Regions from separate parts of the Paenibacillus sp. 2TAB26 genome, predicted to be linked through region 1. Evidence: riboswitches for the same ligand, from Rfam matches in the RefSeq annotation. Region 1 holds a riboswitch; each other region holds the start of a gene.
What was found. A riboswitch is a leader RNA that binds a small molecule or an ion and turns the genes downstream of it on or off. The one in region 1 is predicted to bind cobalamin.
Positions count from the first base shown of each region.

Region 1 (10,466 bases):
GTCATTGGCTCAGTAAATACAACATCGCCATAAATGACAGGCGGCTTTACGCAGCGGGAACCATACGATTGAACCCAGCCGCCTTTTGTAAATGCGAACCCATCCAGCTTCTCTCCGAAAAATTCGACCATATCCGTCCGCTCAAATTCACCGTGAACGAGGACGTCAATGTTAAGCTCTTCTTGGATTTCAATCCAATTTTTAATTTTATCGTTGATAAAGGAAGCGTAGTCCTGCGAGCTGAGCTCGTTTTTTCTCCATTTTTGCCTTGCTTGGCGTACATCCAGCGTTTGCGGGAAGCTGCCGATTGTTGTTGTTGGAAGGAACGGCAAATTCCACTTTTGCTGCTGCAGCTTTTGTCTCTCCACAAATGGCTTCTGCCTCGTTGAAGGATGCGCCGCAACCGCTGCTGCATCAGCAGCTTGACGATTGCGGGCAGGAGAAATGGATAAATGATGAATCCGCTCGCCGTTAAGCTTAAGCTCAAGCTTGCGAAGTTCTGAGATGTCCGCCTCATTTACTGTCGCTGTTTCACTTAGCCACACGATTTCATCCAGCTTTTCTTCCGCGAATGCAAGCGCCTCACGCAGCTCTACTGGCAGATTGGTTTCGTTTTTTGCCGTTACCGGCACATGCAGCAGGCTGCATGACGATTGAATGATCGTGCGCTCAGCTGGAATGTATGCGGAAAGCTTTTGCAGCAATTCGAGCTTTTGCTTATAGTCTGAGCGCCAAATGTTGCGTCCGTCTACAAGTCCGATACCAGCGAGCTTATCCTTCGGATAACCAAATTGCTCAAGCGACTTCAAGTTTTGCTCCAAACCATGAACGAAATCCAAACCGATCGCTTGTACCGGCAGAGCAACTACAGCTTCATAATGCTCAACCGCTTCAAAATACGTTTGAAGCATTATGTTAAGCGCTGGTGCTGCTTGGTTCAGCCTTGCATAAATCGATTCAACCCATTGCATCTCTTCCTCAGAAATAGAGGTAACAAGAATTGGCTCATCGATTTGCACCCATTGTACGCCTTCTTGCTCAAGCTCCTTAAGCAGCTGAGCATAAAGCGGTATAAACTGCTCAATGAGCTGCGGAAGCTGCTTGGCATCGTAGCCCTTCGACAGCTTGAGGAAGGTGTATAGACCGATAATGACAGGTTTACCTTCAATGCCAAGCTTTTCTTTGGCTTCGCGGTATGCAATCAGCGGACGGTTTTCCGTCAGTATCGGTGCAGCACCCGCAAGTTCTGGCACGATATAGTGATAGTTGGTATTAAACCATTTGGTCATCTCGCAGGCTTGTGCTTCCTGTGTCCCTCTCGCCATAGCGTAGTAGGTCTGAATGGGAACAGGACCTCCTTCGTAGGAAAAACGCTCTGGCACAAGGCCAAACATCGCTGCAGTATCCAGCATTTGATCATACAACGTAAAATCATTAACAGGGATTAAAGAAATTCCTTTATCCTTTTGCAGCTTCAGGTTGTTAAGACGAATACTTTCAAGGGTTTGAAGGAATACCGTTTCGTCCAAATCACCTTTCCAAAAAGCTTCAAGCGCTTTTTTCCATTCCCTATTTTCGCCGATACGCGGATATCCAAGTACACTGTTTTGCAGTTTGCTCACGTTCATATTTCCTCCTAATAAGTGTAATTATTATGAAATAAAAGCACAAAAAAGAGCGTCGTTACCTTAAAGAAGCAAAGGTAAAGACGCCCGGCGTTTTAATAAACAGCGGTTCTGTCTTAACACCTCCCTATCTCCCGTAGGTAAAATCAGTGTCGTTCAAATAGGCAGGTCTCCTGGCTCCAGAATCATCATCGTAAGCTTGCCTTCCCAACCTTTTAAGGTCAGTGGCGTTAGCGCTTAGACTCCTCTGTTACAGTGGCGGGACCGCGTCGGTTTTGCACCGGACTTCCCTTTTAAGCTCAAGCTATACAGCAAGAGCACCTATTTCCACTTATTTCAGTTGTTGATCTCTTTTTTTAGGATCACGAATAACTATACACGCAAAATAATAACCATACAATGGAAATCATTATAATATCAAAAAAAAGACTCTCCTCTAAGCAGCCTGCGCTGCAAAAGGAAAGCCTATTGGTTTTTTATATAATTACCTAACCAGCCAACCGCCATCAACAGCCAAAATATGGCCGTTCATATAATCAGAAGCTGAAGAGGCTAGGAACACCGCTGGTCCAATCAAATCCTGCGATGTACCCCAGCGTCCCGCTGGTATGCGCTGCAAAATTTGAGCACTGCGAACAGGATCCTCGCGAAGCGCTTCGGTGTTGTCTGTACTCATGTAGCCTGGGGCTATCGCATTTACCTGCAAGCCTTTAGCTGCCCATTCGCTGGCAAGCGCTTTGGTAAGACCGGCAACGGCATGTTTGCTGGACGTATAACCTGGAACATTAATTCCGCCTTGGAAGGTTAACATCGACGCAATGTTAATAATTTTCCCTGAGCCCTGTTCAATCATATGTTTCCCAGCCAGCTGGGAAAGGAGAAATACAGAATTCAAGTTAACATCGAGTACATCCTGCCAGTCCTCGTAGCTATGCTCTGCAGCTGGCGTGCGGCGAATGATACCCGCGTTGTTGACCAAAATATCGATGCGTCCCAGTTCTTCAACTGTACGATCAACAATTCCAGCAAGCTTCGTTCGGTCAGCAATATCAGTCTGAATTGTAATCGCTTTGCGTCCAAGCTCTCTTATCGCTGCTGCCGTTTTGTCAGCAGGCGTTTGGTTCGTGACAAGCGCGATATCCGCACCCGCTCGTGCTAATCCAAGCGCAATCGCTTCTCCAAGCCCGCGCCCTGCACCTGTGACGACAGCTGTTTTACCCGTCAAATCAAACAAACTCATCGGCTCAGCTCCTACCTTTAGTACGCTTCCCATTTTCCGAAAGCGCTGCTTTCATCATTTTTATATTTTGTGACTCATACCTCGCCGCAACGTCCGCATCTATACCTTCGTCTGTGATGATATAGTCAATTTCATGCAAACCGGCAAACGTTATTAGTGCACCCTTATCGAATTTGTTATGATCGGCAAGGCAGTAGACGACCTTGGCATTTTCCATATACAGTTTCTTCAGCTTCGTCAATTCTTCTGTGAATATGGTAAGCCCATATTCCATATGAATGCCGGTTGTGGAAAGAAACAGCTTGTGTACATTCAGTCGTTTAATCCATTCCTGCGATTCTGCGCCGATAAGCAAATTGTTATGCCGGTAGCCCCCGGGAATAACAAGCCTTACTTGGTCCTTCGCAGTCAACTCCCGAATGATAAGCAGATCGTTCGTAAGTACCGTAACCGGGATATTGGGCAGACGCTTTGCCATTTCGAGCGTAGTACTGCCAGCATCAAGCGCAATAATATCATTAGGCTCGATGCAGGAAAGAGCAAGCTCCGCAATCGCCGCCTTCTCCCGCTGATGCTTGCTGTTTGGGAATTGCAGCGGATAAAGGCTGTCTTCGCCTCTATGCTGGGGCACAGCTCCGCCATGAGTCCGTTTCAGCAATCCCTTCTCTTCTAGCTTCTCTAAATCTTCACGAACCGTTTTCTCCGTGACTTGAAACAGCTCGCTTAGCTCGGAAACTTTAACCGCGCCAAGCTGCTCCAATTTATCTATAATCTTACGATGCCGTTCGGCAGCAAGCATAGTGCACCCCCTGTAGCGAATGTTTCTATTTTAGCTCGCTTGCAGGTACGGCGTCCATATCTGTAAATGTGTAGTTCTCTCCAGCCATCGACCAGCAGAATGTATAATTGCTTGTGCCCACTCCTGAGTGGATCGACCATGGCGGTGAAAGAATCGCTTGGTCATTGGCAACAACAAGATGTCTCGTCTGCGAAGGCTCGCCCATCATATGGAATACGCGAGCATCATCATTCATGTCGAAGTACAAGTATGCTTCCATGCGGCGGTCATGGACATGAGAAGGCATCGTATTCCAGACGCTTCCCGTTTTCAAGCTCGTTACACCAAGCATAAGCTGGCAGCTTTGGATGCCGTCTGCGTGGATATATTTATAAAGAATACGTTCATTGGAAGTCTCCTGCGAACCAAGATGAGTCGGATTCGCTTCCTCCATCGTCATCTTGCGTGTTGCAATTTCAGCATGCGCAAGCGCGGAACAGAAATAAAGCTTCGCAGGGTTTGCTTTATCTACACTTGACAGCAGCACCTGACGTTTGCCCTTGCCAACATAAAGCACGTCGAGCTTATTCAGCTCGTATACTTCCCCATCAACGGAAATCGAAGCAGGTCCGCCAATATTCAAGAAGCCAACCTCGCGGCGCTCCAAGAAATATTCGGTTTTTAGCGTTGCAGCATCCTCCAGCTCAAGCGTCTCGTTCACAGGCAATGCTCCGCCTACAACCATTCTGTCATAATGCGTATATGTCATTTTTAATTGATCTTGCTCAAACAAGCTTTCGATCAAAAACTCGCTGCGCAGACGTTCCGTATCATATTGCTTCACATCAGTAGGATTAGTAGTATGGCGTACTTCCATTGGATAAAAGCCTCCTAAAAGTTATTTGCGTTTGACTCGCCTCGCAAGCTACGCTAATGTTTGTTATTGTTCGTTTTTATAATAACACACATTTACGAACATAAAAAGAACATTTTAAACATTTTGGATTACAAGGAACATTTTATTTTCGAGAAGATTGTACAACAAAAAAACGACCTTCGCGCGCATCATTTGCGAAGAGGCCGTTTGTTGTTTTTGAGGAAATCTACTGAAGCTTCCACTTTCGATAAACATAAAGAGATACCGCCATAAACATGCCGTATACTAAGACGGTAACAAATACGTTTCTTGGATCCGTCATAAGCGTATCACCGATCGTGGCGAACAACAGCATCGCTGGAATTTTGCCAATCGATGAGGCGATCGCATAAACGGTAAAGGAAACACGGCTTAACGCCGAGTACATATTAACTGCAATGGATGGAATGAACGGAATGAGCCGAGCAAACATAATCGTCAGAAAAGCATTCTGCTCAAACATCACCGTTAGTTTTCCGATGCTTGGATAACGGTAGAGAAATTTCTTCCCCCACTCTTGATAGCCATAGCGGATAAACAGAAACATCACAATGGATGCTGCCGCTGAGCCCGTCCAAGTCACTGCCGCGCCTAACACTGGGCCAAGAGCAGCACCAATGAGCCCGCCGATTACGGGATACGGGATGACAGGAAATAGTGCGACGAGCGTTGCCATAATGACGACGAGCGGCACATTATCCGCTTGCTGAAACCACGTCAAAATCACATCGCCATAACGATAAATAAGAAAAGCAATACTGCCATACAAAGCAGCTAAACCTGTTTTTTTGAGCATTGTTGTACCCCTGAATAGTAGATATCTCCAGCTTATCATTATTGAAGATAAATACGAGCAATGCATTGTGTCAAATTTAAGTTTTGGAATGACAACGAAGTGTTCGGGATATTTTCAACTTGCGCCGCAGCCGGTAAATGTGATCATCTACTGTACGATCTACCGGCGCCTCCATTGGCCAGACGTTGTCTAGCAGTTGTTCGCGCGACAGCGTTTGCCCTGCATGGCTGTGCATGAAATGCAGCAGCGCATATTCCTTCGGAAGCAGTACAATCTTTTGTGCTTTCCATGCAACGGTGTAAGCACCCGCATCCCATTCCATAAATCTCTCGACCTCTATCCCTGCGCGCTGAAATTATGCTCTTTCGTTAAATCCACAATGAACGAGGTAGGATCAAAGCATCCACCGAAACCAACGGCCATGACCATCTGTTTCCGCTAACGTTTTCGATTGCACCTTGCCCTCCAAATAATAATCAAGATGAAGATTTGGGTCCCACATATTATTGTAGAGGTGAAATATATCTCTTTGTTGCCCTATTCTCCTAATGCTGTCTGTTAATTCAACTTTGTCGTCATGAGTCATTTGGTTGGCTACATGGGTGTGAAACACACCAATAACACAATCCTCCGTTATTTTAGCAACCATTTCAGCAAGTCGTTTCACGCCATTCCCCTGAAACAACTCCATCTGCTGCCCTTTTAATAAAGAAGCTGCTTTGTCAAAATTCACAATCCGCTCATTATGCTCAGGCCAAATCAACGACTTTAACCAAAGATAATCGTCTTCCTCTTCCAGATTATTAACGTGCAAATCTATTCCTATCCTTGCAATCACTGGCGGACTTTGTTTTAGGAGATGCAAGGCAATGTCTCCACGAACTTCCGAGTGCAGTACCAGTTCAGCATCTATATTTCCATAGGTTTCACTATTGTTGTATTGATAACTATACTTATCCCAAAAAAGCTGTAGCCCCGCACTTGTGCCGATTTCAATGATTGCTAATGGTTTGTTCGTTTTTTGATACATATAACAAAAAGCAGGATACAAGTAAGCACAGCGTCTAACCTCATTCGTTTGTACAAGCTTGCTTTGGAGCAGTTGAACAATTTCGTTTTTATGCTGAAGGCAAAAGTGTTTAAAAAAAGGGAATGCCTCCGCCGCATCTCTCGGATCGTTAACTATGCTGCCGTAAAACTTTTGCAGTTCGTGGCTGCTCTCTTTGTCCAGCAAGTACTGAACCGCAGCAAAAAAAAGATTGGGAACTGGCTGGCCTTCTCTGCAATAAGAAGCCATCTGAAGCATTTCATCATCATCTGCAATGGCTAATGATAGCTGTTCATACAAACGGCTTGAGCCTTTGCATTCCCTCGTCGCGAACACCATAAATTGCTCAGTCAAAATAGGTTTGTTCAACAATGCCATCCCTCCATTTTCCCACTTAACGGCATTGTATCATGGCTATCGATAAATTATATTTCAATGATTTTATAAACTATATAGATTTCTTTTATCACGTGTACGTAGGATGATAAAGGACAAAATCAGCTATTTACCTAAAAAACCGCCTTCAGATTTTATAACTTGCCCGGTTATCCACTGTGATTCGTCACTCGCCAAGAAGCTGATTGCTTTAGCTGCATCCTCCGGCAAACCGATGCGTCCCATAGGGAACATTGGCAAAAAGCCAGCCTTCATCTGCTCATCCATCCAGCCAGAATCGGTGGGACCTGGATCAAATCCATTTACTGTAATTTGAAGCGGAGCCAACCCTACAGATAGCGGCTCGATAAGCCCAATCAATGCGCCTTTTGTTGCTATGTAAGCCAAATTATTCGGATCAGGCCCTTTTGAAACCATAAAAATAATTCTGCCCGATGTCCCTTTTATTTGGTTTTTCTCAAATCTGCTCGCAAACTCTGTGCTTAACAATATCGGCCCGCGGTTATTCACAGCATAATGTTGGTCCAATATATTTATATCCAAGCTTTTATAATTGGAAGGTACGCAATAGGTGGCGTTGTTAATTAAAATAGTCGCGTGGCCTAACGACCTTTCTACCTGTTCCATTATAAGGGCAGGAGTTTCCACATCGGCAAAATCCGCTTCCATATGACTTGCCCTCACGCCTAAGTCTTCTAGTTCCTTACGCAGCTGCTCAGGCCAATCCTTCTCTCCCCCATTGCCTTCCGTTTCATCAAAAGCATGCATATTCGTTTATCCTGTACTTATAATCTATCTATTAGATTTAATACATGCTGTTTAATCTGCTTTTTCTCGTCGTCTGATAGGGCACTGGATCGAAAATTTTGTAAATTGTCATCAGGTATGATAATGGTTGATGGCTCCTCAAGCTCTTTTTTTCGATTATCTCCATCTTCAACCATCGTGATATGAGACTTGCTGAATTTCGTATGTACGATTTCTGATTTAACATAATTTCCATCCAGATCATAATAATCCACGACCATTTTGATGTCAGAGCTTAAATAATTTTTATTTTCTGCAAAAGCAGTAATAGAGTTCACCTTCTTAAAGCCTGTTTGTTCATAAAAGCCATCTTTGTTTTTCTCTGAAAAAATTTCTATGCTAAATGCCTCGATATGCTCGACTTTAACTGTATTGCTGCAAGCGCTTAACAATACAACAAATGCAGATATTACGCTTAAGTTCATTGCAATAGCTAACCAATCAAATCCTCTCATGACTTTCATAGCTTCACTCCTCATCGCAATTTCCAATAAAATCCCATTACTTTATGATTGCAAAGCTTTCCTCATTTGTAAAGGTTTTATCTATAGACAAAAACAGCCCTCTACCAACGCGGCAGCGGACTGAATATTGTGCTTGTCCTAACAAAAAACGAGGTGGACAAATCTCCACCTCGCATGCAAACCCATTAAAATATTTTCCGACCAGCCGCATCGGCAATGCCCGATTTGCGGTAGAAATACGTATTGATCACGTCGCGCCAATGCTTGGCATGAGCAGCTTGAAAGGTCAAGCGCTCAGCGACATGCGCAAACCTTGCTTCATCGATTTTGCCCGCCAAACCTGCCCAATCCCGCAGCATCTGATCTGCTTCCTCCGCACCCGCAAAATGGGTATCGTAGATATGCTGAATGACCGTCTTGCCAGAATGGAGTACATGGGTATAAGGCACATGATGGAAAAATAACAGCAGCTCGTCTGGACAAGTGTCCAAACTATCATACTGCGAACGGTTTGGTTCATTATACTGTGCGGTATATCCTGTTCCACTCGCCTGCGTCCGGTCAACGCCGATACCGTCACGATCTGCAAAATGGTAGGTTCCCCATCTTGAATACTCGTAGCCATCGACATCCGGACCAAAATGATGGTTAGGCGTGATCATCCAGCCTACGCCAAGCGGTGCCGTATAGCTTTCATATAACAGCCACGACTTCATCAGCATGTCACCGATTGCTAAAGCTATCTCAGCATCATTGCCAAACGTTGCGGCTATCCACTCGTGCGAAATCTCCTCGGCTGTTAAAGCCGGGTTCCACACCAGCCGGCCATATCCGTAAAGATTGGCTTGTGCGAGAATATGCCCTGTCCAGCTCTCTTCATTCCCAATATTGCTCACCGCTGCAATTCCGCTATATTTCATACCGTACAATGTGCCATCCACCACTCGCTTAACTTCAGTCGATGCACCTTCCGCATAGGTATCGAAATCCATTACCTGCTTCCACTGCGGGACGAGATAGCAAAGATGCTTCTGTTGGCCGGTATATTCTTGAGTGATCTGGAACTCCATCATCTGGTTCGTTTTCTTCATCGCGCCAAACAATGGGGATACGGGCTCGCGAACCTGAAAGTCCATCGGTCCATTCTTAATTTGTAGAATGACATTACTCCGAAAACGACCATCGAGCGGTTTAAAATGGTCAAATGCAGCACGTGCTCGATCGATCTTCCGATCACGCCAATCCTGCATGCAGTCATAAACGAAGCAGCGCCAAATGACGATGCCATCGTGAGCTTCCAGTGCTTCAGCCAGCATATTCGCTCCATCTGCATGGTCACGTCCATAAGCAAATGGCCCCGGCCGATGCTCAGAATCTGCCTTCACGACGAAACCACCGAAGTCAGGAATAAACGCGTAGATCCGTTCAGCCGTTTCCTTCCACCACTGCTGCACACCAGCATCCAGCGGATCTGCAGTGGCCAGACCTCCGGTTTGCAGAGGGGCAGCAAAGTTAACGCTCAGAAACAGCGTAATTCCGTACCTGCGGAAAATGTCTGCAATAACCGCAACAACAGGAAGCTTTTCCTCTGTGATGAACATCGTTTCAATCTCATGAACATTCACATTATTGATAGAAATCGCATTGAGGCCAACGGATGCGAGCATTCTCGCATAATCGTTTATTCGATTAAAATCACTCGTTATTTCTCCGTTTTGATAAAATATAGACTGTCCCGCATACCCTCGCTCTACCGAACCGTCAGCATTATCCCACTGATTAATCATTCGAAGCGACATGGCTGGAGATTGCTCGGCATTCAGTTCTTTCACTGGCTTACCGGCGCCTAATAGACGCAGCAAATGAAACACACCATATAATACGGCTGTATCTGATCCGCCGACAAGAGATAAATTGCCATGGCCTTGCTGAGAGCTGTACCGAATTATATATCCCGCTTTGGACGGCTCCCATCTATCAGAATCCATCAATACGGAGTCCACCATAATATGAAGAAAGCCAGCCGTCGCAGGCTCAGCCCGCTCCTTTACTGCCGGGATTATGCCGATTAAGGCATGAATACCATGCTGCAGCTCTTTGATTGCCGTTTCCAAAACGCCGGTCGCCACGCCACTAAAGACGATCTGACCAAAAAGATCCGAATACTCCTTTTTCAAATGCAAATCCTCTATCCGCTGAGGATTCAGCCAAGCCTTGTACGTGTGACTGTCCATTTATTAACGTGCCTCCTTGTAAGCTGGCTCAGAGAGATGAGTGCTGCTTCATGACGCGCCAGAACGAACCTTTTGGCTCATGGTTCTCATCAAATAGCATTGGCCAATTTTTCCGTCCACGTACAGGAAAATCACTGAGCCACGTATAATCATCCGCCGCTC
Region 1 covers NZ_JBFRGC010000009.1:161,516-171,981, forward strand. The annotation lists gene metE (5-methyltetrahydropteroyltriglutamate--homocysteine S-methyltransferase) at 1-1,622, opposite strand, end outside; cobalamin riboswitch at 1,772-1,965, opposite strand; gene kduD (2-dehydro-3-deoxy-D-gluconate 5-dehydrogenase KduD) at 2,110-2,865, opposite strand; gene AB4Z50_RS12010 (DeoR/GlpR family DNA-binding transcription regulator) at 2,870-3,664, opposite strand; gene kduI (5-dehydro-4-deoxy-D-glucuronate isomerase) at 3,690-4,520, opposite strand; gene AB4Z50_RS12020 (TVP38/TMEM64 family protein) at 4,747-5,355, opposite strand; gene AB4Z50_RS12025 (winged helix-turn-helix domain-containing protein) at 5,432-5,677, opposite strand; gene AB4Z50_RS12030 (DUF2332 domain-containing protein) at 5,750-6,775, opposite strand; gene AB4Z50_RS12035 (SDR family oxidoreductase) at 6,905-7,567, opposite strand; gene AB4Z50_RS12040 (hypothetical protein) at 7,585-8,070, opposite strand; gene AB4Z50_RS12045 (alpha-glucuronidase family glycosyl hydrolase) at 8,256-10,304, opposite strand; gene AB4Z50_RS12050 (endo-1,4-beta-xylanase) at 10,333-10,466, opposite strand, start outside.

Region 2 (10,466 bases), on a different contig from region 1:
CTCCAATAGATTGATGAGCAAGGTTGCGAATTCAGCTCTTGTCATCTGCTTCTTCGGATCAAAGCGAAGCTCCGAACCGCTTACCCCTACCATAACTTTGGCTTCGAACACGCTATAAACAGCATCATAGGCCCATACGGAAATGAGGTTATTGTCTACAAATTGCGGCTTGCTGCCCGTCAATTCTGTATCCGCCGAAATGTTGAACAACGCCGGCTTTTGCTTGCTATAGCGGTTGTACGCGGCTAACGCCATCAACGCTTGCTCCGTTGCCATCTCATTTGATGGCTGACCGAGTGCATGTGCAAAACTACCATCCGCAAGCTGGAACCTTAATAAGCTCGTTAGGAGATTCCCGTTCTTTTTCATAAAGCTGGATTCCATTGGACTAATTCCTACAGCTGCCAAAGCAATAATAGCTTGAGCTACACTCTCACTGTTGTCGTCTCCAAACGCGTTAAAGCCGCCATTTACTTGCTGTTCAGAAGACAGCCATTTTACAGCTTTGTCGATTGCACTTTTCACTTTTACTTGTTCTTGGTAAGGAGCGAGTGCGCTAATCGCCATGGCGGTTATATCTAAATTATCCTCGGATTTCTCCGATAGTGGGAATGCTCCACTAGTATTTTGCTGGCTGAGCAGCCAGTCTATTAACTTCGCACGTGTCCATAAGGCACTTGCTGGCACCTCATAATTGCCGCTATCCAAAGCAATCAATGCAAAAATCACGCCATTTGTGCCTTGATTCGTCATTCTCGAATGATTGTAGATGCTTTGAATGAGATTGTAGCCAGCGAAGGAGGCTGCATCTTCACCTGCCGCTCTAATCGCAATAGCCATTCTTTCAAGGTCAGTTACTTTGCGGAATTCACCTTTGTTCTCTTTTAAATAAGAAGTCAGCCCGCTCAAATAGCTTGCTGGCACCGCATGACCAGAACGATATAAGGCAATCGCTTCCCAATCGCTAATGGTACCGCTGCTTAAGATTTGTTTCGCAGCTGATGTCATTTCATTCTCTACCGCCATCGTTTCTGCCGCTGCCGCGCGCTGCATAGGCAGCAGAGCCGTACTGACGCAAGAAAGCATTAATGCGTATATAACCAACAATAATAACGATTTAAGTGATACGGATTTTTTGTTCATCCTGAATCCACACTCTCCTTTCAAGAAAATAGCTGTCCCGCAGCTATTGCAATAGCCTACGAGACAGCTTAGTAAATTATGATTTCAATTCATGAAGTCGGATGATCGTAACAGCTGCCATCTCACGTGTAACAAGAGCTTGTGGATTAAACTTGCCGTTATCTCCTGTCATCAGACCTTTTTGGTACGCTACATTTACATAAGGAACAGCCCACGCTGCAACAGCGTCACGGTCCTTAATTGCTGCTTGTGGCGCATTCTCATCAGCAAGACCTTTAAGTCTAACTAAAACGGCAGCCATTTCTTGTCTTGTAATCGGTTGGTTCGGTGCAAAAGAAGTTTCAGTTACACCTGACATCAATCCTTTTTCTTTGGCTGCTTTAACATAACCATAATACCATGCCCCACTGTTAACATCCTTAAAGCCGGAATCCTCCATAATAGGGTCAGCTCCGGAGTACTTAACCATTAGCGCTGCAAATTCAGCACGTGTCAAATTACGTTTAGGCTCGAATGTTGCATTGCTCGTACTTGTTCCTTGCATGAAGCCTAGTGCAGTTGCTTTGTTTACTGCTTCCAAAGCCCAGCTTGCAATTTTTGATTCATCTGAGTATTTCGTCGCATTAGGCTGCTCTGGCTTATCGCCACCGCCTACTCCGCCTATTCCACCTGATTCACCTGGCTCTGTTGGAGCGCCAAGATCTTTACCTAGATCCTTCGTATACTGCCAGCGCAGCACGTCTCCATTTTTCAAAGTATAGGAACCCGCACTAATTTTAGGGAAAACGCCGTTAACGGAGTACATCCAGCCGCTTTCCTTGCCTTTATCGAATTCAGCAAGACCGCCAATCGATTTTACATAAGTGCTTGAGCCTGAACCAGAGTAATCAATTGCTATACTTTTATCTTCAAGTGCACGTTTCAGTGCAGTAAAAGCAGTATCTCCATCTTGTATAGTTACCGTAATTGGTGCAACGAAATCGCCTTCGTTTATCGAACGTTTCTCAACGGACAGTGTAACCTTCTGAACAATTGGAGCAGTACCGCCATCGCTACCGCCAGGATTGGTTACAGCAGCAGTTTTGTAAGCAAGAAATTGTGTAAAATGTTTCGTTTGAATAACTAAATCGTTATTTTTTTTGTAAGCATAAACCTCATCCGTACGAACGGATGAATCTGCGTATTTCTTAATTGGCGTGAATACACCTGCTTGATCAATGAAACCAGCTTCCTTGTCGCCTTGACCCTTCAGCGTGATGGATACATGCTGATTAAATTGAATTTTTGCAGAACCGCCAACTTGAATGCGAACGGCTATGGATTCCACTTTCTTGCTGTCAGCTGATAGTACGGTATCCAGCTTGGAAGCCAGACCACTTTCATCGATGCTTAGATTTTTTGGGAGAGCTAGTGCTTTATCCCATGTCGTTGTTGTCACCACTGTAGCAGCTGGAATTTCAAGTACTGTAGTACCGCGTGTCGCTGTTACTTTTGGCAATGCTGTTGTTTCAAATGTAAGGGTTACATTGTTTGTTACTTGACCACCGCTTGCTGCGCCAACTACAACCTCTTTCTCGTTCTTGTTGATGGCAAAGCTTTGATCCGTTGTATCCCCAACAACACGTGGTACGGCAATTGAGATTAGATCTTCACTATCTTGTCCGCCAACAAAAGCAGCCCCAAGTGCTTTAATCGTAATCGCGCCGCCAGTTGCAGTTCCAGTTAACGAAATCGTTATTTTATTTCCATCTCGCGTAAAGGTATTAACTTGAAGACCTGTATTTCCTGGATCAATTGACCAGTTTTTAATGTCCGTTGCTTGATTAGTGAACTCATCGCCTACAAGTTTTACTTCAATCGATGGATCTACAGCACCATTGGCAATCTTCGAACCCGAAGAAATAGCCGGCCATCTGCTGTAATAGAAACGAACCTCATCGTTTTCTTTAAGCTCGTATTCACCTGCTCCAACCATTGGAGCAATGCCATTCACTTCATACATCCAGCCATCATAACCGCCAAATGTACCCGCTGCTTCTCCGTTTATGGCAGAAACATACTGTCCGTAGCTGCTGTCATCAATTTTATAGCTAATTTTAGGATCTGCTTGATTGAGTGCTTGTTTTAGCACTTCCAATGCAGTGACTGGCTTAACCGTGTTTTTCACCGTCACTGCTTGTTTGCTATAAATCGAACTGGAACGGCCATCTACCTGCAGCTTAGCGGTTACAGGAACCCGCAGCGTAATTGTAGTGCTGTCTTTTTTACCAACTAAAGCTGCTCCCAGTGCTTGGATGGTAACTGCTTTTTCTGTAGCTTTGCCTGACAATTGAATTTTAATCTTTTGATCGCTTTCTTTCACGATCGACTCAATCGTCAGTCCCGATACGTCAGAGTTAATTTTCCAATTGTTCTTCACTAGCGCGTTGCTGTTGAACTCATCTCCAACAAGCTTTACATCAACTGATGGATTAGTTGCGCCATTTACAAGCGTTGTTCCAGTTGTAATATCTGCATAACGGCTATAGAAGAAACGAACCTCGTCGTTAGCTTTAAGCTTGTAAGAGCCTGCACCTACGTTCGGAGCTATACCGTTGACTGTATACACCCAGCCATCCCAGCCGCCAAAGGTGCCCGCATTTTGTCCTGCAACCCCTTTAATATAAGGGCCATAACTGCTGTCTACAATATTGTAGGAAATTGCTGGTGAGGCATTATCCAAAGCAGTCTTAAACGCATCCAACACTGTTGGCCTTTTAATTTGAGTGAAGTTTACCGGTTGCTTGCCATAAACAGAACCCGTAACGCCATCAACACTCATATTAACAGAAATAGGTTGTTTAATTTCCTCTAATCGATGCCATACCGTTTTCTGATATTTAATATCAAGCAGGGCAATTAGCGCCTGCTCAGTCGCCATTCCATTAGATCCGCCGCTAAGAAGGTATTTAAATGATCCATCCTGAAGCTGGAATAAAGAGAAAGAATCAAGTACCGTTTTACCATTCGCTGTCCAGACATCAGACAAAATATCCTCGCCAATAGCCGTTATTCCGGTCACTACAGTGGATAGACTATTCGAGTTATTGTCGCTAAACATAATATGTTCTTGGTTTAGCTTTATCGTTTGTAAATAACTTTTCACTCTTTCAATTGCCGCTTGAACAGCGCTGTCATCCTGATAATTTCCAAGTGCTAACAGGCCCATCCCTGACATATCTGGATCAGACTTCGTTCCGAAGTAAGCAAAGCCGCCATCAGCCAGTTGCTTGCTTAGTAAAAAATCTACTGCTTTTTTCTTAGCAGCTGCATCCCATTTTCCAACGTTGCTGCCTAGCTTTTCGCCAGTATCAAGGGCAAGCATTGCCCACATATGTTTGTTTGTTGAACCAATTGCTCCTGTGGCTGCATCTTGCTGCGATGCCAGCTCGGCATACAGATTACGATCTGTTTCCCACGCATGAGCAGGATCTTCGCCCATAGCAAGCAGTCCGAATATGTAACGGATATGCTCAGTTCCTCCATTATCCGGTTTTAGTACCGGATTTGTAGGCTCCTGTTTCTCCCAGCTTGGAAGCTGCCAGTCGCCGTCGTTCAAATTTACGCCAGCGCCCCAAAGCGCTACAATTTCCACCCACGATGTCAAAGGCTTTTTCTTGTTTTTATAATACTCAACCGTCTTATCAATCATCTCATTCAATGAAGCATTCGCAGAATGATCTGCTGCTTTACCTACTTGTGGTGCAAATAAAGTAAACACCAATACAAAACTTAAAATTGCAGGTAAACTCTTTTTCATAAATCTTTTTAAATTAAGCAATGTTTTCTCTCCCTTTAATCATTTTTGGCAACAAAAAAACATCTTTCCGTTTGTGGAAAGATGTTTGGATAAACACGTGCGCATGGAAGCATAGGAATCCACCTATTGCAAAAGCACGAATAAACATCTCCCTCCCATCCTCGTGAGAAATATAGAGCGCTCCTATGGCAGGTCTCCTGGCTTCGCTTCATTGCTTAGACGATCTCCTTCCCGTCATGATATGACAGTGGACAACATGATCGTCTGCTCCGCGATACAGTGGCGGGACCGCGTCGGATTTTGACCGAACTTCCCTATTAAGCTGCTTGTGAATGATAGATTCACGGCAGCACCATATTAGCTATTCTATGAAATTGTAAGTGCTTGTTTTGTGAATTGTATCAAATTTGAAAGGATTAGACAAAGGTTCTGACCGTTTTTTTTCAACTTGTACAATTCTCTATTCAATTTATTGTGACTATGACTCGTATTTCATCATAAATCTACTTCAGTTACAAATTACTCAATTTTGAATCTCTTAATCGAGCGCTGAAGCTCCTCCGAAAGCTCATTTACAGATGAAGCAAGCTGCTGCGTTTCAGCTGCGAGCTGATTTTGCCGCTCAGTGTCTGCTGCCGATTGCGCAGCATGAGTTGAAGTATCCTTGGCGACTTGCGCCATCGATTCAACGGAAGCGCTCACTTCCTCGCTGCCTGCTGCCATCTCCTCCGTTGAAGCAGATACGTCTTCAATTTGTGAGGCTACAAGTCGGGATTCCTTCCATATCGTGTCAAAAGATACCTTCAGCTCCTGAACGATGAGTAATCCTTGTTCCATTTCTTGCTCTCCTGCAGTGACCGCGCCAACAGCATCGGCAGTCAAGGCTAGCACCTCATTAATCGTTTCTTCGATATGGCCCGCATGAGCCGAAGCCTGTTCAGCCAGCTTTCTCACTTCACTTGATACTACTGCAAATCCACGGCCATACTCTCCTGCATGTGCCGCTTCTATAGCAGCGTTTAGAGCGAGTAAATTCGTCTGATTTGCAATAGCAGCAATCGTGCCTGCCATCTCTTGGATTTCGGATGAGCGCTCATTAAGCTGCCCGATCACTCTTGATATTGAAGCCGTTGCCGCGCCAAGCCGCTCCATTTGACCAACCGCATGATCCGATTTTTCATGGCCCAGCTCCGCTGCTTGCAGCATATCGTTCGACGCTTCCGACATTTGGCTCGAGGAATGAGCAATCCTTCCTACGCTCGTCGCCATTTCCTCCATAGACCTTGCTGCCTCAACTGCCCCGTCCGCTTGATTTTCCGCGCCAACTGCCATCTCATTCACAGAGGAAGCAAGCTGTGAGGAGAGCTCTCGGCTTTGCTGCGAGCCTACACCCAATCGACCTGCAAAATCCGATACGGATGCGGCATTGTTCCGAATCGTCCGCATTAAGCCTTGCATATGGGCAATGAAATGATTGATTTCTTCGCCTAAGCGAGCAATTTCATCATTTCCTTTATTTTCTATACGATAGGTAAGATCCGCTTCGCTAGAATTAAGATTAATTGCTGCATGAACAATATTACGAAGCTTACGTCCTACCATAAATTGTGATAGCAGAAACAAAACAACCAAAACAACAGCCATCAGGCCGCCAAATTGCATGACAACCATCGTTCTTTCTGAAGCAATGAGCGCATCTGCCTTTTCTTTTGACAATGCAACACGTACGCCCCCCCAATGTTTGCCATCGATAATTAAGGGATAGGAAATATCCCACGTTTCTACCGTTTTCCCGTCTATGAGTCTATTATATTTTTGCAGGAGGACATCATCCGTCTTCGTGTTCGTAGCGGCATTGTAGCCTGTTTTGTCGTTAAAAATCCGATTGGCCCGGTAGTTTTGACTAAGAAGTCCCTCGTCTCCCCAAGTATCTTTTGATTCTTCTCCCATAGGGCTGTAAATGCTATTATGTGTTGGGATATAGCCCGCAAAATTCGGATTTTCTGAATAAGCGCCTGCAATAGCAAAAATAACATTTTCCTCGGTCAGAAAACTATCCATTATGCCTTGCCAGCGGTAATCCGTATAGCGGTCATAGGCACTATCATATTTCAGTTCATATTGAGATAGCGGAATAGACTCTCCATTGTACAAAACCGATTCTTTTCCCGCATAGGATGAGTCTTTTAGCCTTTTTTCAGCCACTTTCTCACTTTCAGGATTTACAGTCAATGTATCGTTGAAAAAGTCCTCTTTAAGCTTGTTTCCGTCCCATTTCGTTCCATCCTCCAGCACAACACCTGTTTTAAAATCTTGCTCCGTAACATTCTCAAGTGTTCGAGCTAGCGATAAAACCATCGTGCGACCCTTGTCCAGAAGCTGCTGCTCGACAGCTATACGAGTAGATTTCCATTCATACATGAGAATCACACTAACGATTATGACTAATGCGGCGGCCATGACTAGCATAAATTTATTCGTCAACGAGCGTAATCCCATCTTCATTTTTGATAACCCCCACTGTTAATTTATCTATATTAAACCAGTTTAACTAAAATGTTATGTAAATTAAACCAATTAGATTGAAACTTCTTAAATAATACATATTTATATTGAAATTATTAATTATTTTATATGACTAAGTTTATGAATTACTAAACTTAGGCTATCCACATACCTTATTAATACAAAAAAATCACCCTATTGCCGCAAACTAAGCGACATAGGGTGATTTCGAGATTAGCCTACTAAAGGTAGACTCCGATTATTTCAATGATTCACGAACCTCTAGCGTCCGCTTATTCCATTTTTCCGTTTCTGGAATCAGTTTATTAATATCTGCTCCATCAAAAATAATTTCATTCAAAATATTGTTCCAGTTGTATTCAGACCAAGCAGGAACGGTTACGCCCGGCTGTATTTTTGCATTTTCCTTTGCAATTTTAACAGCTTCCTTGTTTTTGCCTTCCCACATTGGCGTTTCATCATAATAAGCGGTCAATTCAGGATCGATGACCGAAGCATTTGCTCCTTGGTCAATCTTCCATTTTTGCGCTTCTTTGGAGAATTGGAAGCTGATCCATAGGAAAGCTTCTTCTTTATGCTTGGAACCGCTGAGCAGTGAAAGCGGACCATAAATACTATAACCTGGTTGGCTTACTTTTCCTCTTGGGAAAGGCAAAACATCCCATTCAAATTTTGCATCCTTTTTGAGGCCTGGAAGCACCCAGTCTCCGCCGATCGCAAAGCCCGTTTTACCGTTAATAAATTCTCTCGATACATCGCCTTGTTCCTTAGCTTTCGCATTGCTCTGCATGGAGCCGTCTTTCCACACAAAATCTGAAAGCCATCTAACATCGTTCATTACATCTGGCGTATTGAGCAAGCTTTGTGTCAAATCTTCATTTAAGTAATGAATGTTTGCAGCATGTCCGTCAGCAATTGCTTTTGTGCTAAGAACGCGCATTTGAAATTCTGGCTGTGTCGTTAAGCCATATTCCCCTGCTTCTGGATCGGTAATTTTTTTGGCTACATCGCGGAAATCATCGTAAGTCCAATCATTTGCTGGCATTTCAACACCATGCTTAGCAAGCAAATCTTTATTGACGAGTATCCACATCGGTACGTCAACGAATGGCACAGCCAATTTTTTGTCTTTATACGTCATCGTATCAAAAAATCCTTGAGGCAGCTGAATATCTTGGAATGTCATATCCTTCTCGATATAAGGAGTCAAATCCTCAACCAAGCCAGCTTGGTCAAACGAGATCAAATCACTGTCGATCCAAGTTAAATCGGCTGGCGTTCCTGCCGCTTCCAAAGTAGCGATGATCTCCATAATTGGTTTGCCGTTTACAGGAACCTGTTCAATTGTGATCCAAGGATATTTTTCGTTAAACATTTTGTATAATTCCGTGTAGGAATCGGACCATGAAATGAGTTTAATCGTAACAGGCTCATGCTTCTCCTCTGTAGCCGGTTTGGCTGCATCATCCGTAGGTGCATCTGTCGCTGTATTATTAGAAGGAGTATTAGTCGTTTTCTTTTCTCCATTGCCGGAGCAAGCTGAGAGAACGACTGAAAATAACAAGACCATACACAACATCCATGTCAAAGCGCTTTTGTTTTTCATTTTTTGGCCTCCTAAAGTTTTGTAGAGCAAAACTAGCTTCGTAAGCATAGGCTTAGTTTTGTGAAGCAAAACTGGCTTCGTAAGCTTAAGCTTTAAGTTTTGTAGAGCAAAACTAGCTTCGTAAGCATAGGCTTAGTTTTGTAGAGCAAAACTGGCTTCGTAAGCATAAGCTTAGTTTCGTAAGCCTTCCCCTCGTTTTTTGCGGTTTAGCATTCTTTATAACGTTGAAACCGTTCCAGCAGCTGTTTGCCGAAACATCACCCCCCCAAAGAGCTGCTGCGCCTTAGCACAGACAAAGAACTATTCAACAATTCCCGTTCTTTCAATGCCGCTAACGAACCAGCGCTGAAGGAACATAAATACGATGATCGGCGGTAAAATGATAAGGAAGGCTGCGGCCATTTTGGTGCTCTCCGTAATCGGATTAACGATGGTTCGCGTATTTCCGAGTAAGGACGGATTCAGCACATCCTCCAGCATATCTAGGCGGATCGACAGCGGCGTGAAGCCTTTGGTAAGAAACATCGATGGCTCATAATACATGTTCCAGTACCAAATAAATGAGAAAAGAAACACGACTAAGCATGCTGACCTTGCAAGGGGCAGCATAATTCCGAAAAACAGCCTCGCTGTAGAAGCTCCGTCCAGCTTCGCTGCTTCCTCCAAGCTTGGCGGCTGCGCTTTGAAAAACTGCCGGAAAATGAGAATAAATAATGCTCCCTTAAGGCCTTGCCCGAATATAGCCGGTATGAGAAACACAAAAATCGAATTCAACAAGCCGAGCTTGCTGAATATAACGTAAAGCGGAATGATGATAACCTGCGGCGGAATCAAGAAAGTCAATATGATTAGCGCCGTAAAAAGTCCCTTGAATGGCAGCTCCAGCCTAGCAAGCGCATAGCCGGTCATCGCACAAATAATGACCTGTACGAGCGAGCATGTCACCGATATGAGGGCAGTGTTTCTGAGCGCTTCCGGGTATTGCAGACCCTTCAGCGCTTTCGTCACATTTTCCCAAGTAATCTCGCGCGGAATCCACTTTACCGTCGGATCAAGGAGATCACTCATGTTCTTAAACATCGTGCTGACCATATAAAGAATCGGCTGTAAATAAAGGTAAGCGACAATCGAGAGCAGCAAATAAATGATGAGCTTCGCCAGCAATCCGTCAGACAAGCTTCGTCCGAGCACCAGCATTTTTGTTTTCTGGGCTTTGCGGCCCCATAGAACTCCCCTTACGCTGCGGCTAACCTTCTCGAACTCAGACTTCATCGCAGTAATCATGAATGTACCCTCCTTGTCTTGAGGCTCCGGTTAAACAGCCATAATACGAGGGCGATCAGCGCGAAGATGAGTCCAAAATAAATCCAAGCGAGCGCACTGGCGTAGCCG
Region 2 covers NZ_JBFRGC010000003.1:325,180-335,645, reverse strand. The annotation lists gene AB4Z50_RS04415 (S-layer homology domain-containing protein) at 1-1,143, opposite strand, end outside; gene AB4Z50_RS04410 (DUF4430 domain-containing protein) at 1,220-4,942, opposite strand; cobalamin riboswitch at 5,113-5,314, opposite strand; gene AB4Z50_RS04405 (methyl-accepting chemotaxis protein) at 5,462-7,447, opposite strand; gene AB4Z50_RS04400 (ABC transporter substrate-binding protein) at 7,707-9,074, opposite strand; gene AB4Z50_RS04395 (carbohydrate ABC transporter permease) at 9,375-10,358, opposite strand; gene AB4Z50_RS04390 (carbohydrate ABC transporter permease) at 10,355-10,466, opposite strand, start outside.
Region 2: it holds a riboswitch for cobalamin, as region 1 does, so the genes downstream of both, AB4Z50_RS04410 (DUF4430 domain-containing protein) here and metE (5-methyltetrahydropteroyltriglutamate--homocysteine S-methyltransferase) in region 1, are expected to answer to the same signal.

Region 3 (10,466 bases), on a different contig from region 1:
GACAAACCGAATGAAAACTGGCAGCAAATCAAAGAGTATATGCTGTTTGAATCTGTCGTTCAATCTTTATATCTTGTAGTAGGATCGGTGTTTTTCTCCGTTATCATCGGCGTGTCGCTTGCATGGCTTGTTGCAGCCTATGATTTCCCGATGCGGAAGTTCTTTCACTTTGCATTTTTGCTGCCACTGGCTATTCCACCATATATTGCAGCTTATACTTACGGTTCTATGCTGAGCTATACGGGCAGCATACAAGTTTTTATGCGAAATACGCTCGGCGTAACCTCTAACCAAGCTTATTTTGATATATTGTCCATGAAAGGCGCTATTTTCATATTTTCAATGTTTTTATTTCCTTACATTTATTTGATGACCAAAACCTTTATGGAGAAGCAAAGCGCAGCTTTCATAGAAAACGCAAGATTGCTCGGCAAAGGGCAGCTTCATATCTTTTTCCGAATCGTATTGCCTTTGTCGCAGGCTGCAATTATCGGCGGAGCCAGCCTCGTCGCATTTGAGGTATTGAATGATTTTGGAGTAACAAAACATTTTGGCATTGCTTCGTTTACTGCAACGATTTTCAAAACATGGTTTGGTATGTATGACGTTGATTCTGCCCTGAGATTATCTGCACTCCTAATGAGCGCTATTATTGGTTTGTTTATTATGGAGAGACTGCTTCGCAGGCGAAAAATGTATCATTCCGCGACAAGCAAGCTCAATCCGCTTAAACGAAGGAAGTTATCCTATTTAGGGTCAGCTGCTGCTATTTTTGTGAGCACGGTTATATTTGCCTTTTCGTTCGCTATTCCAGTAGTTCAGCTCCTCGTTTGGGCGACATGGACATATCAAGATGTATTGAACAGCAAATTTGCGCAGCTCGTCTCAAACACGCTTTTGGTTTCCCTTGTTGCGATTACCGTGTTAATGCTGCTTGCTGTTATTGTCGCCAATGTAAGCCGGAGCCTGAATCGATCGCTTTTGTCGCTTGCAGCAACAAAGCTAATTTTAATGGGCTACTCTATCCCGGGTGCTGTTTTGTCCATTGGCGTGCTTGCTTTGTTTATTTCCCTAGACCATCAATTAAGCGGCGTCTATTCATGGTTAGGTTTTGGATCGAGCAAGCTCGTGCTCAGCATGTCGCTCGTGATGCTTGTTTTCGCCTATGTAATCCGCTTCCTTGGTGTAGGATTTAATGCGGTGGAAGCGGGATTTGATAAAATAGGCAATCGTTATTCTGAAGCTTCCAGAACGCTCGGCATCGGTATGACTGCTACCTTCTTCAAAGTTGACTTGCCTTTAATAAAAGGCTCCATATTAGCAGGCTTCCTGCTTACCTTTATGGAAATTATGAAGGAGCTGCCGCTGACGCTGCTGCTGCGCCCGTTTAATTTTGAGACGCTAGCGACAAAAGCCTATCAATATGCAAGCGATGAGCAAATTCATCAAGCTTCGGTACCGTCTTTATTCATAATCACGGTGGGAATGGCAACTGTTTTTGTTTATCATTGGTTGGGAGAGAAGAAATCCAGATGAACTTTTTTGAGCTGACTAACGTTTCTTTTAGCTATGATAATGGGAAAAAGAGTGTATTAGAAAACTTTACGATGCAAATGCAGAAGGGTGAAGTTGTTGGAGTGCTTGGTCAAAGCGGTTGCGGGAAAAGCACGCTGCTGCGGATTATTGCCGGGCTTGAGATTCCTGCCTCGGGACGTATTGCCGCTGGCGGCAGGGTTTTAGTAGATGATCAGCAGTTTATTCAGCCTGAGCAGCGCGGCATAGGCATGGTGTTTCAGGATTATGCGTTGTTTCCTCATCTGACTGTCGGTCAAAATATATTATTTGGTTTACATCGATTATCAAGAAAAGATAGATTCAAACGGCTGGATGAAATGCTGGAGCTGATACAGTTAAATGATTTCGTCAAGCGTTATCCGCATGAGCTTAGCGGCGGTCAGCAGCAGCGTGTTGCTTTTGCTCGTGCGCTTGCCCCGTCTCCCTTGATGCTGTTGATGGATGAGCCATTTAGTAGTTTGGATTCACACTTAAAGCAAAGCATTCGGGAAGAGCTGAAGCGATTGCTTCACAAAGCCCAAATTACGTGTATGTTCGTCACCCATGATCAAGAGGATGCAGCTGCTATTTGCGATCGAATCATTCAAATCCCGTATAGACAAACCCCAGCAATCCCGATATGATTGATTAAATAATCGCATAATTGAATAGAGAAGGTGCAAACAAAAGCATGCTTTTGTTTGCTTAATAGGGAAGTCCGGTTCAATGCCGGCGCGGTCCCGCCACTGTATGTGAAGAGTGATTCTCTGCAAATGCCACTGTCCGATTCAAGGATGGGAAGGTGTGAGAATCGCGTTGACGCACGAGCCAGGAAACCTGCCTTTTTTATTTTGTTTCTCATTCTTCGGGGGTAAAGAATGTGGAGGCGTAATCGTTTTGCAGGACGCATCATATATTTTAGTTATATACGGTTGCTATTCTTACATTCGACATGCAGATCCCCTAATAGAAGGGGGTCTTTTTTTTATTGTTAAGGTTTGTGTGAATGAGACAAAAAGGAGTAGAAAAGAGACGATGGCAAAGATCTACAAGAAATGGTTACCAAGCTTAATCATCCTATGGCTGTTTATTGGTTTATTAGCTGGCTGTGCCAGTCCGGCACAAAGCGTTAATTCCAATACCAATCAAGTGCAAACCAGCAACGAAGGACAAGTGGGAAAAGAAGCGGAGAAAGCCGCTGATGAGCAGCCAACGAGTACTTCAGCATCAGAAACGGCAGAGGCAACGCAGTTGCCTAGCGAAGATAAAGATCAAGATAACGCGAAGGCAACCGACAACGCTGGCGGTAAGCAAGCAACGCCTTCCCCGAAGCCGAAGCAGTCAAATGAGCCAAAACTGGATGATCCAAAAACGAAGCCTACTGCTTCTGCGAAACCAACCAAAACAGACAGTGCGGCTACTGCGAAGCCCGTCACACCTGTTGCAACGCCGAATCCTGTGCAGACGGTTACGATTTCAATTGTCGCGGACAAAGATACGGGAACGGTGCTTGCACCAACTGCCGTAGAGTTCAAGAAGGACGATACCGTTCTAGATGTATTGAAGAAAATTACGAGAAAAAACAAAATACAAATGGAATACAGAGGTGTTAAAGGCGGTGCTTATATCGAAGGCATCGATAATATTTACGAATTCGATCTGGGTGCGAAGAGCGGCTGGATGTACCGAGTAAACGGTGAGTTTCCTAACAAGGGCGCCGGGGTTTACAAGGTTAATGAAGGTGATGTTATTGAATGGTTGTACACAACTGATCTTGGCGAGGATATAGGAGCAAAATTCGATGAATAGTGCGTTCGGTTCGGTACATCCGGTTACGAGCTTCAGTTATTATGCAGGAGTCATTACATTCGGCATGCTCTTATTTCATCCTGTTTTCTTATTGACGTCACTTGCTGCGATTACGGTAATTATTGTCATTCATGGCGAAGGGAAGCGGCTGCTTAAGCTGCTTCCTTATTATGTTCTAATGGGCGGTTTAGTTGCTGTTCTTAACCCGCTGTTTTCTCATCGCGGGCGGCATATTTTATTTTATTTTATGGATCAGCCGATCACGTTGGAAGCTATTTTATATGGTGTGACGATGATGCTCTCTTTATTGTGCATTTTACTAGCCTTTGTATCGTTTCAGCAGATTGTTACGACGGAGAAATGGATGTATTTATTTTCACGAGTCGCTCCGCGAACTGCACTGCTAACCTCGATGTCGATTCGGTTCGTACCGCTTTTCTTGCGGAGACTGGATCAAATTACTACGGTTCAACGAATAAAAGGGGTTTCGATTCTCGAAGGCAGCTTGAAAAAACGGAGCAAGGATGGCATGCTGCTCGTTCGTGTGCTGTTGACCTGGTCCTTGGAGGAGGCGCTTCAGACCGCTGATTCTATGAAAGCTAGAGGGTATGGCGCAGCTAAACGAAGCTCTTATGTCATCTATCGTATGGATCGTAGAGATTGGTATGTTCTATTGTTTCTTGGAGCAATGGCACTAGTATGCATTTGGGGCTGGATGCAAGGTTTTGGTGTGCTTACTATTTACCCGCGTCTGGAAACAATGCAGTTTCATAGGGGGGAAGGCATTGCATACGCTTGCTATTGCGCCTTTCTGTTAACACCAGTCGTACTTGAAGAAATGGAGAGAAGGTCATGGAAGTAATTCAGGTTGATCAATTGACGTTCCATTATCCGGAATCAACGGTTGCAGCACTCGATAACATTACTTTAAATATCAAGCCAGGCGATTTTGTCGTCCTTTGTGGGGCATCCGGCTGCGGCAAAACGACGCTGCTTCGGCACTTGAAAAAAGAAACGCAGCCTACGGGGAAACGCTCAGGCACCATTAAGTATAATCGTGTATTGCTAGAGGAACTGCCTGCGGTCGAGGCGGCTGAACAGATCGGCATGGTGTTTCAAAACCCTGAAAATCAAATTGTGATGGATCAGGTATGGCATGAGCTGGCTTTTTCCATGGAAAATGTCGGCTATGGGCAAGCGGTTATGCGTAAACGACTAGCCGAAATGAGCCATTTCTTTGGGCTGGATGAGCTGATTAACAAATCCGTTCATGAAATATCGGGGGGACAGAAGCAGCTGATCAATCTTGCTTCAGTATTGCTGCTGCAGCCAAAGCTGCTTCTATTAGATGAGCCCACCTCTCAGCTTGATCCGGTAGCGGCGCGAGATTTTCTGCAGTTTATTTATCGGCTGAATCAGGAAATGTCGATGACGGTTATTATAAGCGAGCATCGGCTGGAGGATGTTATTCCACTTGCAGATCGAATCATTCTGCTGGAGGAAGGCAAAGTGAAATACGACGCGCCGCCGAGAGAGCTATGCCGGCTCGTTGGTGTTGATGCAGCGCAGAAAGAAATGCCATACCTGCCTTCCGTTACGAAGCTGTTTCTATCTGCCCAGAAGGCTGGCAGCCTACCAGAAGCAAATCAAATTCCGCTTACCGTGCGTGAAGGGAAGAAGTGGCTCTCCAATGTTTTCGGCGTACATACAATAGGCGCAAATCATTCAGTAATCAACGAAAGCAGCGAGCTCGAAAAAAAGGAATGGCTGCTTGCTTGTGATGAAATAACGTTTAAATACGAAAAAGCGAGTGCAGAGGTGTTGAAGAAGCTGTCGCTTAACGTGTACAAGTATGAGTTTTTGGCGGTGCTTGGCGGCAACGGGGCTGGAAAAACAACGATGCTGCAAATGATGGCCGGATTATTAAAGCCGCAGCGAGGCAAGCTGAAGCGGGATAAATCGATTAAAGTTGGTTATTTGGCGCAAAATCCACTGCTTTATTTTAGCTACGATACAGTTGAAGAGGAGCTTCAGCGAATGGCGGATTACGCCAAACTCGATGATCGGGATCGGAAAATAGCTCAGGTTGTCGATTCCCTGCAGATTTCCTCTATTTTGCCGAAGCATCCTTATGATTTGAGCGGAGGAGAGCAGCAGAGAGCGGCGTTAGCCTTAGTGCTGCTTGGTGAGCCGGATGTTCTATGCTTGGATGAGCCGACAAAGGGGCTTGATCCCATAGCCAAGCAGCGAACAGCGGAGCTGCTGCAGCAGTTATGCCATGCAGGCAAAACCATAGTCATGGTCACACATGATATTGAATTTGCTGCCGAGCATGCAACGCGCTGCGCGATGCTGTTTGATGGAGCAATATCTGCTGAGTCGGAGCCGGCGCAATTTTTTGGTACTAATTATTTTTACACAACAGCCATCAATCGAACGGTGCGTGAATGGCTGCCAGAAGCGCTGACGACAGAGGATGTGATTGCAACGTGGGCAAAATAAAGCTCTGGTTCATTGCCAGCATTGGACTGTTCATCGCAGCTATGGCCTTATCCTCTGCCATTTCCGATGATCATTATTTAATGCTAAGTATCGTGCTGCTATTTGTCACGATGATTCCTTTTTTTGCAAGGTTTGAGAGACGGAAGATCGAAGCGCGCGAGATTGTTATCCTTGCTGTGCTGGCGGCCATTGCGGCCATTAGCCGCGTACCGTTTGCGCCGCTGCCGAGCGTTCAGCCCACATCCTTCGTGATCATTATTGCTGCGATTGTGTTTGGAGCTGAATCGGGCTTCATTATCGGCGCAATAGCTGCAGTCGTATCGAATATCTTTCTAGGTCAGGGCCCGTGGACGCCATGGCAAATGTTTTGCTGGGGGATGATCGGGGCTAGCGCGGGGTGGCTGCGAAATACTTGGCTCATCAAAACAAAGACCGGCTTGCTCGTATTTGGTTTTGGATGGGGCTTCTTGTTTGGCTGGATTATGAATATTTGGTTTATCATCGGATTGCCGGACGCGCTGAGCTGGAATTTGATTTTTGTTGCCTACATTCAAAGCTTTTATTTTGATCTTGCGCATGCGCTGTCCAATGTTTTTTTCCTCGCCGTGTTTGGGAGCAGCTGGATTGCCATTTTGCAGCGCTTCAAGAGGAAATACGGTTTATTGGAATCATAGGTTATGTGCTATTTTCCCCTCGAACCTATATTAATGCTACAATAGTATAAAAACACGAGGGGACGAATTCGGCTGCGTAGCTAATCATATGCTCCGGAAAAAATGATGGATGATACAGAACCTCTTGCTACCAAACCATGCGCCATTTGCAAGGAAACGAAACCGCTCTCTGAGTTTCTGCGGCGAACGGGCAAACGAGCCGGCGCTGGTGCAAGGCGCGGTGCATGCCGAGCTTGCAGGCAGGCGAAAGCGGCTTTAGCTCCATTGCCTGATGTTCAACTTAATGATTATAAAGCAATACGAAGAAAAGCTCATCCCAGCAAACCATTCCCGGTTCCACCGATGACATCCATAACGCTGCAGAATGATCCGGCAGCACTAAAACCTACGCGTCAAGGTACGATTTGGATGAGAGGCAAGACGGATAAAGGACGGCGATGGTATCAAGAAATTGAGCCAGAGCTTGCGATAACGCTGGTAAAGGAGCATGCTGCGGTTATCGTCAATCGCTATACGATACGCCGATTGTTCAGCAATAAGGAATTCCGGCGCTACATCTTGGAGCGTGACCATCACATTTGTTATTTTTGCGGGGAGCAGGGTGATACGATCGATCATATGCTGCCGCGCGCTAAGGGCGGGCATACAACGCCGGTTAATTGTGTCTGTGCTTGCAATGCTTGCAACCAATCGAAGGCGGATCAAGACTTGCAAACGTTTATGAACGGTGATGAGCTTATTCCTTAGAAGCATTAATGAATGATTGAGTGATCCGTATGTTGTACTGCTTTCGTTACAACTAACGTTTATACAAAAAAAGACTGCATAGTCCGCCTTGATGAAGGGCGACTACGCAGTCTTTTTTTGTATTAGATGCCTGCACTTGACGCAAATAATTTAGCGAAACGGTTTAAAATCACAGCAGCTTCCTTATTGAGCAGCGGATCTCTCGAACGGAAATCAGTACCTTTATCTGTCGTTTTTATTTCTGGTCCATATAAGCGAGCTCCAACAATGAATTGAACCGCTTCTTCGGCCCAAGCTGAAGTCTTGCCGCTCAGTTTCGCTGGAATGGGAGGGAAACCAAGAAAACGTGATAATCGATAGATAATGACAGCAGCTTCTTCCCTTGTGATCGTTCGGTCTGGTTCAAACCTCTGGGCTGAAGTACCACTTAATACGTGAATCTCTAGCAGTGTTTGAATTTCTGATTCATATGGATGAGCCTTTAGATCCGTGAATTTAGAGGATTGGTGTGATTTGGTAATACCAGCTAGTCGTACAATCTGAGCTGCGAATTGTGCACGAGTCGTGTTTCCTTCTGGTTCGAAAAGGGTAGACGTTTGATTTAAAACCCCGCCCAAATCACGTAAAGTATAAATGTCATCGGCATACGGATGATTGCGCGGTACATCAGAATAGTTAGGTGATGGGGTTATACGTTCACACCAAGCATCAATAAGTAAATAATAAAAGTATGAGATATTGCCAGCTTCATCTCTTTTAAATGCGCCAAGTTTTCCATCTTCATCTTGGAACAGCAGCTCGCCAACGGGTTTTAGTTTCCTGGTGCTATTGGGTCCGGCAACGGATAAATAACCATCTTCCGCCTTTACTTTGTAATAAACGAGCGGGGCGCGCAAATACTGGTAGCTGCCTTCAAAGCGTGCTAATTGTGCCTTGGTTAGTGCAATGGCTGGCCGCTCTTTCTCAGTTTTAGGGTAATAATGATCCATAAACGCGGCGAACAGCTGCTCACGTATATCGCTGGCATCGCTGTTCGTTACAACAAATCCGCCTACCTTTTGTTCAGGCAGCAGCCACATCCACGAATGATAGCCCTCCAAATCTCCGCCCTTTCCAATGACAGTCTCGCCATTGAAATGTTCTTGGAAAAACATCTCAAAACCTAAAGCCATGTTCGGAATTTCTGAATGAATGCCAACCTGTACCCGCTGCATCTCCTTAACTGTATTTTCCTGTAAAATACGATTTTCGCCAAGCTTGCCGCCATTTAATTGAGCGAGCATAAATTTGCTCATATCCGTGCCTGTTGCGAACATGCCCCCGTCTGGCGCTATTGTAGGCGTGAGCTGGTATTGCGGCCAAGGCTCCTTTAATTGGTTATAGCCGGTAGCAAGGTTTTCCAGCACTTTATCCGTCATCCGGAAATCACTGTTTGTCATTTGCAGCGGATGGAATATTTGTTCATCAATGACTTGTTCGAATGGCTTGCCTGTCACATTTTGCACGATTAATCCTTGATAATTGAAAGCTAAATTATCATAGCGATAAGCCGCTCCCGGCTTGCGCACGATGGTAGGTAAATTCTCTTTAATATATTGTTCGAGAGGATAGTCTTTGCGGGTCGCATCTGGAGCAGTCAACACATCTGTTTTGTCGAAACCTGTTGTGTGAGTCAATAAATGTCGCATCGTTAGTTTGCTGCCGGTCTTATTGGGAATCGTCACACCTTTCAAATAGGGGCTCACATCCTGATCCAAGTCTATTTTGCCTTCTTCTACGAGCTGCATGACGGCTGTTGCTGTAAATACTTTGGATATGGAAGCTATTCTGAACATGGTTTTATCAGGATCAACAGGTTTCTTGCTCTCCACATCGGCATAACCATAACCTTTGTTCAGCAGTACTTTATCATTGCCCACCACTACCACTGCACTTCCAGCTAGCGAGCTCGCAACCTCTGGACGTTTAAAGAACTCATCGACAAACGCCTCAACTTCCTTAGCATCCTTGGGGCCAGTTGCACCTGCTGCCTCAACGCTCTTTGCAGGAAATGAGATGGCAGAAAAGGCGATCGTCGCTGCGAGCAGGGCGGGTGCCCAAGCTTTTCTACTTTTCCTTCTTTGTTGAAACATCAACATCATTGATTTCCATCCTTTCAAGTAATATGTAATTTATTTCCTCTTAACTTTAATGGAATCGCCATTTCATCAAATCAGTCATTGGTCTAATTGTTACCTAGACTTTAGTCGAAAGGGTAGGTTTTGTTTGCAAGGTTTATGAAAATTGTTATTCGTTTGAGCTAGCAAATGAGACAAAGTGCAGCATTTATACGGCTAAATTCGACAATAACAAAAATATAAATTGTTATTATAAAGTTATTTATTATTTGTATTGCAAAAATAATGTTATTTATGTTATCTTCTCAATAACGAAACGCTGCTTGTAAATTTACCCATGCAGCAAGATGCTCCTGTTCATGTAACTTAGCTACTTACGTCTACTAAATGTAGAAAGGAGGTGATTCATTTTTGAAAGCGTTTTCCGGCGGGGCTGATTATACTATCGCAAGGCGGCACGTCCCAAAAGCATAGCTTCATCATTATGAATTAGAGGTGACGAATGAAATGGATTTTAATTATCGATGGGGAACACGGAAGGTTTTGTTTTATGCTTTGATCCTAACGTTTGTTATGGGGGCCATTCCTCTCTACCCTTATGTAAACGCGACTGCATCTGATTTTAAATATGAAGCAGCAAGTGCAGAAGTAGAGGGCGCTGCACAATTTTTAACTACAATTGCAGGTGGTGACATTCAATATGTTGGAAACGGTTACATTTCATTTTTCACTGGTGATTCGGGAGCTGCCACCTTTCATGTTCAAGCAGCAGTAACTGGCTTATATAAGCTGAACATTGGTTATTTCTCGCCTTATGGACGGAAGGTAACGTCGCTGCTCGTAAACGGTCAGAGCAACGGTGAGATTGAGCTGCCTGCGATTGCGGAAGCAGGCTCTGTTTCATCAGAAGCTTCCGCGGGGAAAATAATGCTCAAGCAAGGTGACAATACGATTCGCTTTGAAAGAGGCTGGGGTTATTATGGCATCGAATACATTTCGCTTGAATCCGCGGATACCGTTATTGTGCCAGATACTAGCCAATATGAAGCGGAAGCGGGGATTT
Region 3 covers NZ_JBFRGC010000018.1:104,483-114,948, reverse strand. The annotation lists gene AB4Z50_RS20970 (ABC transporter permease) at 1-1,536, shown strand, start outside; gene AB4Z50_RS20965 (ABC transporter ATP-binding protein) at 1,533-2,198, shown strand; cobalamin riboswitch at 2,213-2,413, shown strand; gene AB4Z50_RS20960 (DUF4430 domain-containing protein) at 2,590-3,363, shown strand; gene AB4Z50_RS20955 (energy-coupling factor transporter transmembrane component T) at 3,356-4,225, shown strand; gene AB4Z50_RS20950 (ABC transporter ATP-binding protein) at 4,216-5,865, shown strand; gene AB4Z50_RS20945 (ECF transporter S component) at 5,853-6,539, shown strand; gene AB4Z50_RS20940 (HNH endonuclease) at 6,645-7,286, shown strand; gene AB4Z50_RS20935 (serine hydrolase) at 7,409-9,427, opposite strand; gene AB4Z50_RS20930 (glycosyl hydrolase) at 9,911-10,466, shown strand, end outside.
Region 3: it holds a riboswitch for cobalamin, as region 1 does, so the genes downstream of both, AB4Z50_RS20960 (DUF4430 domain-containing protein) here and metE (5-methyltetrahydropteroyltriglutamate--homocysteine S-methyltransferase) in region 1, are expected to answer to the same signal.